Regions from separate parts of the Nocardioides sp. Leaf307 genome, predicted to be linked through region 1. Evidence: riboswitches for the same ligand, from Rfam matches in the RefSeq annotation. Region 1 holds a riboswitch; the other holds the start of a gene.
What was found. Region 1 has a riboswitch for cobalamin ahead of ASF50_RS04215 (nitrite reductase). Riboswitches for the same ligand answer to the same signal wherever they lie in the genome.
Positions count from the first base shown of each region.

Region 2: linked by a shared signal. The riboswitch ahead of ASF50_RS13420 (FecCD family ABC transporter permease) and the one ahead of ASF50_RS04215 (nitrite reductase) in region 1 are both predicted to bind cobalamin.

Region 1 is NZ_LMNY01000001.1:898,258-903,853, forward strand. It holds gene ASF50_RS04205 (precorrin-2 C(20)-methyltransferase) at 1-1,389, opposite strand, end outside; gene ASF50_RS04210 (precorrin-8X methylmutase) at 1,386-2,054, opposite strand; gene ASF50_RS04215 (nitrite reductase) at 2,051-2,959, opposite strand; cobalamin riboswitch at 3,034-3,166, opposite strand; gene ASF50_RS04220 (hypothetical protein) at 3,282-3,899, shown strand; gene ASF50_RS04225 (hypothetical protein) at 3,904-4,677, opposite strand; gene ASF50_RS04230 (Type 1 glutamine amidotransferase-like domain-containing protein) at 4,709-5,380, opposite strand; tRNA gene ASF50_RS04235 (tRNA-His) at 5,505-5,577, opposite strand.
Region 2 is NZ_LMNY01000002.1:904,314-909,909, reverse strand. It holds gene ASF50_RS13445 (ABC transporter substrate-binding protein) at 1-217, shown strand, start outside; gene ASF50_RS13440 (carbohydrate ABC transporter permease) at 214-1,173, shown strand; gene ASF50_RS13435 (carbohydrate ABC transporter permease) at 1,170-1,994, shown strand; gene ASF50_RS13430 (acetylxylan esterase) at 2,064-3,056, shown strand; gene ASF50_RS19720 (LacI family DNA-binding transcriptional regulator) at 3,060-3,440, shown strand; cobalamin riboswitch at 3,469-3,649, shown strand; gene ASF50_RS13420 (FecCD family ABC transporter permease) at 3,782-4,795, shown strand; gene ASF50_RS13415 (ABC transporter ATP-binding protein) at 4,792-5,580, shown strand.

The DNA.
Region 1 (5,596 bases):
CACCTCCAGCAGCGTCTTCTGGGCCCGCACCACCTGCTCGGTGCGCGAGCGCGACGCGGGGTTGTAGACCGCGAGCACCAGGTCGGCCTCGGCCACGGCCCGCAGCCGCCGCTCCACCACGGCCCAGGGCTTGAGCCGGTCCGAGAGGCTCATCACCGCGAAGTCGCCGCCGATCGGCGCTCCGGCCCGCGCGGCCACGGCCTGCACGGCGCTGACGCCGGGCAGCACCCGCACCGGCACACCGGCCAGGTCCTCGCGCCCCTCGGCGCCCGCGGCCTCCGCGGCCTCGTGCACCGCGGTGGCCATGCCGAAGACCCCGGCGTCGCCGCCGGAGACCACCGCGACCCGCTCGCCGCGCGCGGCCAGCTCGAGGGCCAGGCGGGCCCGGTCGATCTCGACGCTGTTGCCCGACGCGTGGCGGGTCAGCCCGGCGCGCTGCGGCACGCGGTCGACGTAGGGCGCGTAGCCCACCACGTGGTCGACCTCGGCCAGCGCCGCGCTCACCTCGGCGGTCAGCCACCGGTCGGGCCCGGGCCCCAGCCCCACCACCAGCAGCTCCGCGGCCTCGGTGGCCGCCGGGACCCGCGCTGCGGCCGGCACGTCCGGCAGCTCGGTGTCGCGGGTGCGGCGTCCGTGGCGGCTGTCGCCGGCCACGACGACCAGCGAGAAGTACGGCACCGTCGCGGGATCGACGTCGGCCACCGGCAGCCAGCGCTGCGCGGGCATCGAGGCGCGCTCGACGTAGACCGCGTGCTCCAGGCGCCCGGCCGCCGCCAGCGCGCGGCGCACGGCGGGGAAGGTGCGGCCCAGCTTCATGATGATCGCGCCGTCGGTGTCGGCCAGGCGACGCGCGAGCTCCGGCTCGGGCAGCGTGCCGGGCAGCACCGTGAGCACGTCGGTCTGGCGCACCAGCGGCGAGGCCACCGCCGCGGCGGCCGCGGCGAAGGCGGGCACCCCCGGCACGACCTCGGTCTCGAAGCGCTCGGCCAGCCGGTCGTGCATGTACATGTAGGACCCGTAGAACAGCGGGTCGCCCTCCGAGAGCAGCACGACGTCGCGACCGGCCTCGAGGTGCGCGGCCAGGCGCTGCGCCGACTCCTCGTAGAACACCGCGAGCGCGCCGGTGTAGCCGCCCGGGTGCTCGGTGGCGCCGGTGGTCACGGGGTAGACCAGCACCTCCTCGACGACGCCGGGCCGCAGCAGGCCCGCCGCCGTACGCCGTGCGTTCGACTCCTTGCCGGGCCCGGCGTGGTAGGCCACGACGTCGGCGTCGCCGATGAGGCGCGCGGCCTTCACCGTGAGCAGCTCGGGGTCGCCGGGCCCGACGCCGACACCGTGGAAGCGGCCGGTCGCCGGGCTGGTCGCTGGGCTGGTCGCTGGGCTGGTCACTCCGCCTCCTGGGCCAGGGCGTTGACGGCGGCCGAGGCCATCGCCGAGCCGCCGCGGCGACCCCGCACGGTCGCGAAGGGCACGTCGATCCCGTGGTCGGCGGCCAGCGAGGCCAGCGCCTGCTTCGACTCCGCGGCGCCGATGAAGCCCACCGGGCAGCCCACGACCGCAGCCGGTCGCGGGGCGCCGTCGATGAGCATCTCCATGAGGTGGAAGAGCGCGGTGGGGGCGTTGCCGATCGCGACGACCGCGCCCTCGAGGTGGGGCTCCCACAGCGACACCGCGGCCGCGCTGCGGGTGGTGCCCCAGTCGTGGGCCAGGGCGGGCACCCGCTCGTCGGTGAGGAAGCAGCGGACCTCGTTGCCGGCCGGCAGCCGCCCCGCCGTGATGCCCATGGCCACCATGCGGGCGTCGGTGAGGATCGGGGCGCCGGCGGCCAGCGCCTCGCGCCCGGCCCGGCCGAGGTCGGGGTGGAGCACGAGGTCGGCGGCCAGGTCGACCTGGCCGCTGGCGTGGATCATCCGCACCGCGACCTTCTCGGCCTCCTCGGGCACGCCCGACAGGTCGGCCTCGCGGCGGATGGTGGCGAAGGAGTCGAGGTAGATCTCCGGGCCGAGGGCGACGTAGGGGTAGTGGCGGCCGGGCCGGCGCAGCAGCGTGGTCATCGCGCAGTCTCCTGGGTCGGGGCGGGGGCGAGGTCGGGCACGAGCACGCCACGCCACGGGGTGACCACGAGGTCGGTGCCCGTGCGGCACAGCGCGCGGGCCAGGGCGGGGTCGAGGCGGCCCTCGGGGGCGAGCACGTGGGTGCCGCCCGGCACGCGGCCCGCCGGCAGGGGGTCGGCGGTGACCAGCGCGGCCGGGTCGGGGTCGGTCGGGCGCGCGAGCGGGTGGGCGAGCGGCACGCCGAGACCGGCCAGCTCGTCGACGTGCCAGGGGGCGTCGGGTCCCCCGCCGCGCAGGCGCAGGAAGTCGCGGGCGAGGTCGAGCACGGCCTGCGGCGCCCGGGGCAGGTCGACCACCGCGCCCCAGCCCCGGGCGCCGACGCGCAGCTGGGCCCGGGTGGCGTCGAGGGCGACCAGGCCGAGGTCGGTGGGCGCCTCGTGCAGGTCGCCGCGACCGTCGTCGAGGGTCAGCAGGAAGCGGCCCGGGAGCGCGGTGAGCCCGTCGTCGGCGCGCAGCAGGGAGTCGAGCAGGGCAGCGACGGGCCGCAGGTCGGCGCGCCCGCCGGCCAGGCCCGACTGCGGCGAGACCATGACGTTGCGCACCAGGTCGTGGCTCGGGGCCGGCACCAGCCCGGTCGCGGCGAGGGCCTCGGCGACGGGGGGCGTGAGGCGCTCGCCGTCGTGGGGCAGCGCCCGCAGCTGCAGGTTGGCGCGGGCGGTGAGGTGCACGTCGCCGTCGCCCCAGCGCTGGGCGACCTCGCTGAGCCGCAGCAGGGCGGGCGCCGGCAGCGCACCGCCCACCAGGCGCAGGCGCACCAGGGCGCCGTCGTCGGCCAGCCACGGGCGGGTCACCCCCGGGCAACGGTCGCGCCGCCGGCGCGCGGTGGGGAGGGTCAGGTCGGGCATGGAGGTCACTCCGGAGGCCGGGGCTCGTGCGCGAAGCCCGTCACGACCTCACGGCGGCTGCCGCAAGGGCCAGCAGGTCTTCGGACTCGGGATCGCCCGGCGCGGGACACCTTCCCGGACTCTCGTCCAGTGGCCTGTCGTGAGACAGAGGTCCCGCCCGTCACCCATACCGCTGCGCGTCAGTCCCGGACTCTCACCGGGTTCCCTGACCTCCGGGCCCGCCTCGCGGCGCACCCGGGGGTCGACTGGCGTCCCGCACGTTACCAACGACCGCTCCCGCGCGCGCCCCACGTCCGCGTCGGACGGGTGGCAGGATGCGCCCGTGACCGAGTGCGAGTCCGAGCCCGCCGCCACCGACGTCGCCCGGCCCGCCGCGCGCGACCCGCGCGACCCGGGCCGGCGCGACCCGCGGGGCCCCGCGCTCGTGGCCACCGCGGCCCTGCTGCTCCTCGTGGCCGTGGTCGCGTCGGCGGTGCTCGCGCTGAGCCACGCCGACGGCTACCGCTGGTCGCAGGCCGCCCTCGTGCCCGCCGACGGCCGCCCCCACGTCGTGGAGCTGGCCGACGACGGCCCGGCGCTGGTGTGGACCTACGAGGCCGAGGTGGTCCCGGCCTGCACGGTCCGCGACACCGGGGTCCGCACCGACGTCGGCACCGCGCTCGAGCCCGGCCCCGTCGACGGCGCCTACCGCCGTGAGGGCGGCAGCACGGGCGACTGGGTCGCCACCTCGAGGATCCGGCCGGCGTCGTCGTCGGTCGAGGTCACCTGCGAGCGCGCCGCCTCGCCCGTCGCGGTCGAGTCGGCCCCCGCGCTGCCGCCGCTGCTCGCCGGCCTCGGTGCGTGGGTCGCCCTCCCGCTCGGCCTGGGTCTTGCCGGCCTGGCCCTCGCGGGCGGCGCGGCGCTGCTCGGCGTACGCCGGGGGCGCGGGGGCGCGCGCTGAGTCCTCAGCGCACGACCACCCGCCCGACGTCGTCGGTCGCGGTGCGCGCCAGGAAGCGGCGGGCAGCGGCCTCCTGGCCGTCGGCGACGTCGACGTCGAGGGTGGGTCCCCGGCCCGAGACGTCGGCGCCGAGCAGGTCGAAGCGCTCGGCGGCGGCCAGCACCGCGGCCTCGCGGGCGGCGACCCGCTCGGCCGACCCGTCGACGGCCTCGCGCCGGAGCACGAGGTCGCCGGAGGAGACGGTGACCGACTCGAGGTCGTCGAGGAGCAGGTAGCGGTCGGCGACGGAGACGACCTCGGCGAAGGACACCGGCGCCAGCCCGACCTGCACGAGCGGGAGGTCGGGGTAGTTCTGCAGCAGGTAGGACGTCACCACCGGGTCGGCCTGGGCGCGCACCAGGTCCTCCACCTCGCGCAGCGACACCTCCACCCCCTCGCCCGAGGCCAGCGAGGCGCCCGTGGCCCCCTCCAGGGTGACCGACACCGACACGACGTCGCCGGTGTCGACCTGGTCGTCGTAGGCGTCGAAGAGGGCCATGACCTCGTCGGCCGTGGCGTCGGCGCGCATCACCGCGCGCACGTGGTGGCTGGCTGTGGCGAGGGGCCCGGCGCCGTCGTCGGCGGCGTCGGGCTCGACCACGACGTCGACCACGCTCGGGGAGCGCTCGCCGCGCGCGGCGAGGTCGTCGGCCGACGCCGCGCACCCGGTGAGCGCACCCGTCAGCAGGCCGACCAGCCCGACGACGGCGGTCGCGGTGGGCGCGGCGGAGAGCCTCATGCCCCCAGCATCCCCGGGCGCACCAGCCCGGTCAGGCCCCGAGCCGCTCCCAGCGCCCCTCGGAGACGACCCTGACCTGGCCGTCGTCGACCACGAGGGCCGAGTCGTCGTCGAGGGCGTAGGAGGGGTGGTCGAGGCCCGCGGCCCAGCTGCGGGCCGCGGCCAGGGTGTTCTCCGGCATCTGCGGGTGGTCGAGGTGGGGGAAGATCGACACGTCGACCCAGCCGAGGGTGCGGTCGTCCTCGGCGCCGGCCCACTCCACGAAGTCGGCCCCGATCCGCGGCGTCGCCACCATGCTCCCGGCGCTCGTGCCCACCCAGACCAGCGCGGGCATCGTGGCGAGCACGTCGAGCAGGCCCGAGGCCCGCAGCCAGTGCGCCAGGTACGTCGCGTCGCCGCCGTCGACCAGCAGCACGTCGGTGTCGCGCACCCACGGCTCCCAGCGCTCGGCGCCGATGCTGGGCAGCGCGGTGAGCTCGAGCAGCCCGACCGAGGCCCAGGGCAGGGACACGCCCGACTGGTCGTGCGGCGCCGCGCCCACCACGGCTCCGCGCACCGAGCCGGGCCCGCACATCGGGTGGCCCCACTGGGCGGTCGGCACCAGGAGGGCGCGGCACTCCTCGACCGGCTTGGGCAGCAGGTCGACGAGGGCGGCCCCGATCGCGGCGTTGGTGACGCCGCCGGAGGTGAGCAGGAGCTTCACGAGGTGCCTCCAGGGCGGGTGGGGGAGCCGGGCACAGGAGCAGACCGACGGTGCGACCCGGACTCATCGGTGCCGGACGTGACGAGCCCCCGACCTGGGGACCAGGTCGGGGGCTCGGTGTCGGGGTGAGTAACGGGACTTGAACCCGCGACATCTGCCACCACAAGGCAGCGCTCTACCAGCTGAGCTATACCCACCATGCGCGCGCCGGACGGA
Region 2 (5,596 bases), on a different contig from region 1:
CGAGGTCGACCCCGACTCGCTGATCGCCCAGACCCTCGCCGGCGCCCAGACCATCGGGGAGTCGGGGGTGCTGGTGGACTTCATCGCCAACGCCACCTCCGGCATCTACGCCAACTCGATCCGCCCGGAGCTCCAGTCGCTCCTCGACGGCCGCACCAGCGGCGCCGACGTCCCCCCGGCGCTCCAGGCGACCTACGAGGACGAGCTGTCGTCGTGAGCGTCTCCGCAGCTCCCGTGGCGGCTGGGGAGGCCCTGACCTCCCCGGCCGCCACGGGCCGCGCACCCCGGCGCGGTCCCCGCCCCGGCGGCCTGCGCCGGTGGGGCCACCTGGCCTTCGTCGCGCCGGCCCTGGCCTTCTACGGCTACTTCGTGCTCTTCCCGCTCGGCACCTCGGTGCAGTACTCGCTCTACGACTGGAACGGCATCGGCCCCGCCACGTGGGTGGGTGCGGAGAACTACCGCCGGGTGCTCACCGACCCCGACCAGCTCGAGACGCTGCTGCACGCCTTCGAGCTGATCCTGTTCTTCACCGTCGTGCCCGTCGTGCTCGGCCTGGTCGCCGCCTCGCTGATGCACGGGCTGCGACCGGGTCCCTTCGCGACCGTCTCGCGCACCGTGCTCTTCATCCCGCAGGTCATCCCGCTGGTGGCCGCCGGCATCGTGTGGGACTGGGTCTACTCCAGCGACGGCATCGCCAACGAGGTGCTGCGCGCGATCGGGCTCGGCGACGTCGCCCGGCCCTGGCTGGCCGACTTCGAGACCGCGCTGCCCGCGGTGGGGCTCATCGGCTCCTGGGTGATGCTCGGCCTGTGCACCCTGCTGCTGCTCACCGGCATCAGCAAGATCGACCCCTCGCTGTACGAGGCGGCCCGCATCGACGGGGCCGGGCGGCTCAGCGAGCTGCGCCACGTCACCCTGCCCGGTCTGCGCCGCGAGCTGGGCGTCTGCGTCACGGTCACGATGATCGCGGCGCTGGCCAGCTTCGACATCATCTACATCTCGACCCAGGGCGGTCCCGGCCGCTCCACGATGGTGCCCGGGGTGGAGATCTACCGCCTCGCCTTCACCGAGCGCGAGATCGGCCAGGCCTCGGCCATGGCCGTCGTGCTCATGGTGCTGGTGCTCGTCACCATCGTCCCCGTCCAGCGACTGACCCAGAGGGCCGACCAGTGACCGCGACCCGCCGCGCCGACCTCGCCGGACGGGGCCTCCTCGTCGTCTTCATGGTGCTGACCCTCGTGCCCTTCGCCAGCCTGCTGCTCACCGCGCTCCAGCCGCAGGGCAGCATCCCCACCGGGCTCAGCTGGCCCGCCGACCCGCAGTGGCACAACTTCGTCGACGCCTACCGCGTCGCCGACCTCACCCCGCTGCTGGTCTCGAGCATGCTCATCGTGGCCGGCGTCGTGCCCGCTGCGCTGGTGCTGGCCAGCCTGGCCGGCTACGGGCTGGCCTCGCTCAAGGTGCCCGGCGCGTCGTGGATCTTCCTGCTCTTCGTGCTCGGGCTCACCATCCCGTTCGAGTCGCTCATCACGCCGCTCTACTACCAGATCGAGGCGCTCGGGCTGCTCAACACCCGCGCCGCGCTCGTGCTGCCGCTCATCGCGCTCTACATGCCCTTCGCGGTCTTCTGGATGCGGGCACACTTCCTCACCGTGCCGGTCGAGCTCTCCGAGGCGGCCTACGTCGACGGCGCCGGGGCCTGGCGCACCTTCCGCCACATCCACCTGCCGCTGGCCGTGCCGGCCCTGTCGTCGCTGGCGATCCTGCTCTTCCTGTGGACCTGGAACCAGTTCATCCTCGCCATCGTCCTGGTCAGCGACCCCAGCAAGCGCACGATGGCCGGCGCGCTCGGCGCCTTCCAGGGCCAGTACGGCACCGACATCGTGCTGCTCTCCGCCGGCTCGCTGCTCATCCTGGCGCCCACCGTCGCGGTCTTCGTGCTCTTCCAGCGCCAGTTCTCCCGCGCGCTGCTCCAGGGCGCCGTCAAGGGCTGACCGCCCGCCGCTGCGCGCCCCTCCCGTCCACGCCCGTCCGCGCCCGTTCCCGACCCCTCGAGGACCACCGTGCCCCAGTACGACCTTCCCGCCGCCGAGCTCGCCGCCTACCGCGGCAGCGTCACCGAGCCCACCGGCCTCGCCGCCTTCTGGGAGGAGACCCTCCAGGCCTCCCGAGCGCGTGCCCGCGCTCCGCGGGTGGAGCCCGTCGACGCCCGCCTGCCCCTGGTCGAGGTGAGCGACGTGACCCTCAGCGGCTACGACGGCGAGCCCGTGCGGGCGTGGTACCGCCGCCCCGCCGGGGTGGGCGGCGACCTCCCGCTGGTCATCCGCTACCAGGGCTACACCGGCGGCCGCGGCCTGCCCCACCAGGTGCCGCACTGGACGCTGGCGGGCTACGCCACCCTCGACGTCGACAGCCGCGGCCAGGGCTCCGGCGGCGGCTGGGTCGGCGACACCCCCGACCCCCACGGGCACGGACCGTCGTACCTCGGGGGCTTCATGACGCGGGGCCTGGAGGACCCGGCCCGGCACTATTACCGCCGGCTCTTCACCGACGCGGTGCTGGCGGTCGACGCCGGCGTCGCGCTGCCGGGCGTCGACCGCGACCGGGTCGTCGTCGCCGGCGTCAGCCAGGGCGGCGGCATCGCGCTGGCCGTCTCGGGCCTGCACGACGGACTGGCCGGCGTGCTCGCCGACGTGCCCTTCCTGTGCGACATGCCGCGCGGGGTGGCCATCGCCTCGACCGGCCCCTACCTCGAGGTGGCGGCCTTCCTCGCCTCCCACCGCGACGCCGCCGACCGCGCCTTCGCCACGCTCGCCCACTTCGACGCGGCGGTGCTGGGGCGCCGCGCGAGCGCGCCCGCGCTGATGTCGGTGGCGCTGATGGACACCGTCTGCCCGCCCTCCACCGTGCACGCGGCCCGCAACACCTACGGCGGCCCCAGCGAGCTGGTCGTCTACCCGTGGAACGACCACGAGGGCGGGCAGTTCCACCAGGAGGCGGCCCAGCTGGAGTGGCTGGCCAAGCTCCTCGGCGGCCCCACCCCCGGCCAGGCCTGAGCCGTGCCCGCGCGGGTCACCGTGGCCGACGTGGCCCGGGAGGCGCGGGTCTCGGTGGCCTCGGTCTCCCGGGCGCTCCACGACGCCCCGGGCGTCGGCGCCGCGACCCGCGACCACGTGCGCGCCGTCGCCCGACGGGTGGGCTACGAGCGCTTCGCCCCGGCCGCCGACCTGGCGCACGGAGCGGGCCGCGGCTCCGGGCCCGGGGCGGCCACGATGGCCGACGTCGCGGCCCGCGCGGGGGTCTCGCCCGCCACGGTCTCGCGCGCCCTCGCCGGCTCGCCCCGGGTCAGCGCCTCCACCCGCGCGCGGGTCGAGGCGGCCGCGCGGGAGCTCGGCTACACCGTCTGCACCGCCGCGGCCTCGACCGCCCGGGCCCGGTGAGCGCGGCGCCGGGGGCGACCGCGGCGTGCTAACTTCGCCGCGAGCCAGAACACATCTGACGATGTGCGGGAATCCGGTGAGAATCCGGAGCTGACGCGCAGCGGTGAGAGTGACTGGTGGGACGACGCACCACTGGGCCCGTGGCCTGGGAAGGTGTCCCACCGGGACGAACTCGAGTCCGAAGACCGGCTGGCTCGCCTGACCGATGCCGGCCCGCGCGACTCGGGTCCCCGACAGATGCGAGACCCGCTGTGGCCGTGACCCGTCCCGCCCCGCCGACCGCGCCCGCGCGCGCCGCCGACCCGCCCCCGCCCGGCGTACGACGCGGCCCGCGGCTCGCGCTGCACCTGGGCCTGCTGGCGGCCCTGGCCGTCTCGCTCGTGGTGGCCCTCGCGCTCGGCTCGGAGCGGCTGCCGGTGGGCGGGGTCGTCGACGTGGTGCGCGAGCGCGTGCTGCACGGGCGCCCGGGCCCCGACCCGGTGCTCGACGTCATCGTCTGGGAGCTGCGCGCCCCGCGCGTGCTGATGGCGGCGGTGGTCGGCGCCGGGCTCGCGCTGGCCGGCACGGCGATGCAGACCCTGGTGCGCAACCCGCTGGCCGACCCCTACCTGCTCGGGGTCTCGGCGGGTGCCGGCGTCGGGGCGACGGCGGTCATCGCCTTCGGTGCGCTCGCCGCGCTCGGGGCGTGGGCGCTGTCGGTGGGCGCCCTGCTCGGGGCGCTCGGCGCGGCGGTGCTCGTCTTCGGGGTCTCGCTGGCCCAGGGCGGCCTGACCCCGCTGCGGCTGGTGCTGACCGGGGTGGTGATGTCGTCGGCCTTCTCGTCGGTCTCCAGCCTCATGGTCTTCCTCGGCGAGGAGCCCCGCGCGACCGAGTCGGTGCTCTTCTGGCTGCTCGGCTCGCTCGCGGGCGCGACCTGGGCGCAGCTGGTGGCGCCCGCGGCGGCGGTGCTGGTGGCGGCGGTGCTCGTCGTCGGCGTGCACGGCTGGCTCGACGCGCTGGCCACCGGCGACGACACCGCCGCCGCGGTCGGCGTGCCGGTCGCGGCGCTGCGGGTCGCGCTCTTCGTCCTCACCTCCGCCCTCGTCGGGGTGCTGGTGGCGGTCTCGGGGGGCATCGGCTTCGTCGGCCTCGTCGTGCCCCACCTGGCGCGCCTGGTCGTCGGCGGCGGCCACCGGGCGATGCTCCCGGTGGCCGCGCTCGGTGGCGCGGTCTTCCTGGTGTGGGTCGACGTGGTCGCCCGCACCGTCGTGAGCCCGCAGGAGATCCCGCTGAGCGTGGTCACCGGCCTCGTGGGCGCGCCGGTCTTCCTGCTGCTGCTCGGGCGCCGGCGCTACCACTTCGGGGGCGGGGCGTGAGCGGCCGGCCCGCACCGGCCCTGACGGCCCGGGCGCTGTCGTGCGCGGTCGGCGGGCGCGTCGTGCTGCGCGGTGTCGACCTCGACCTGGCACCCGGCAGCACCACCGCCGTGCTCGGCGTCAACGGCTCGGGGAAGACGACGCTGCTGCGCACGCTGGCGGGCCTCCAGCGCCCCGAGACCGGGGCGGTGCTGGTCGGCGACCGCGAGGTCCACGACCTGCCGGCGCGCCGCCGGGCGCAGGTCGTGGCGTTCGTGGCGCAGGAGGAGAGCCCGCCGGCCGACATGACCGCGGGGGAGTTCGTGGCGCTGGGGCGCCTGCCCCACCACCGGCCGTGGGCGCGCGGCGACGGCGACCGGCCCCACGCCCGCGCCGCCCTCGCCGAGGTCGGGCTCGACGCCGCCCTCGACCGGCCCTGCGCCCAGCTCTCGGGCGGCGAGCGGCGGCGGGTCTGCCTGGCCCGCGGCCTGGTGCAGGACTGCGAGCTGCTCGTGCTCGACGAGCCGACCAACCACCTCGACGTCAGCCATCAGGTGGCGCTGCTCGCGCTGCTGCGCGCCTCCGGGCGCACCGTGCTGACCGCGCTGCACGACCTCGCGCTCGCCGCGGCCTACGCCGACCAGGTGGTCGTGCTCCACGAGGGCCGGGTCCACGCCGCGGGTGCACCGCACGACGTGCTCACCCCCGACGTCGTCGCCCGGGTCTTCGGCGTCGACGCCGCCCACCTCAGCGACTCGCGGGGTCGCCACCACCTCGTCGTCGGCCCCGGCCGCCACCTGCGCTGACCCGGCTCCCGCCGCG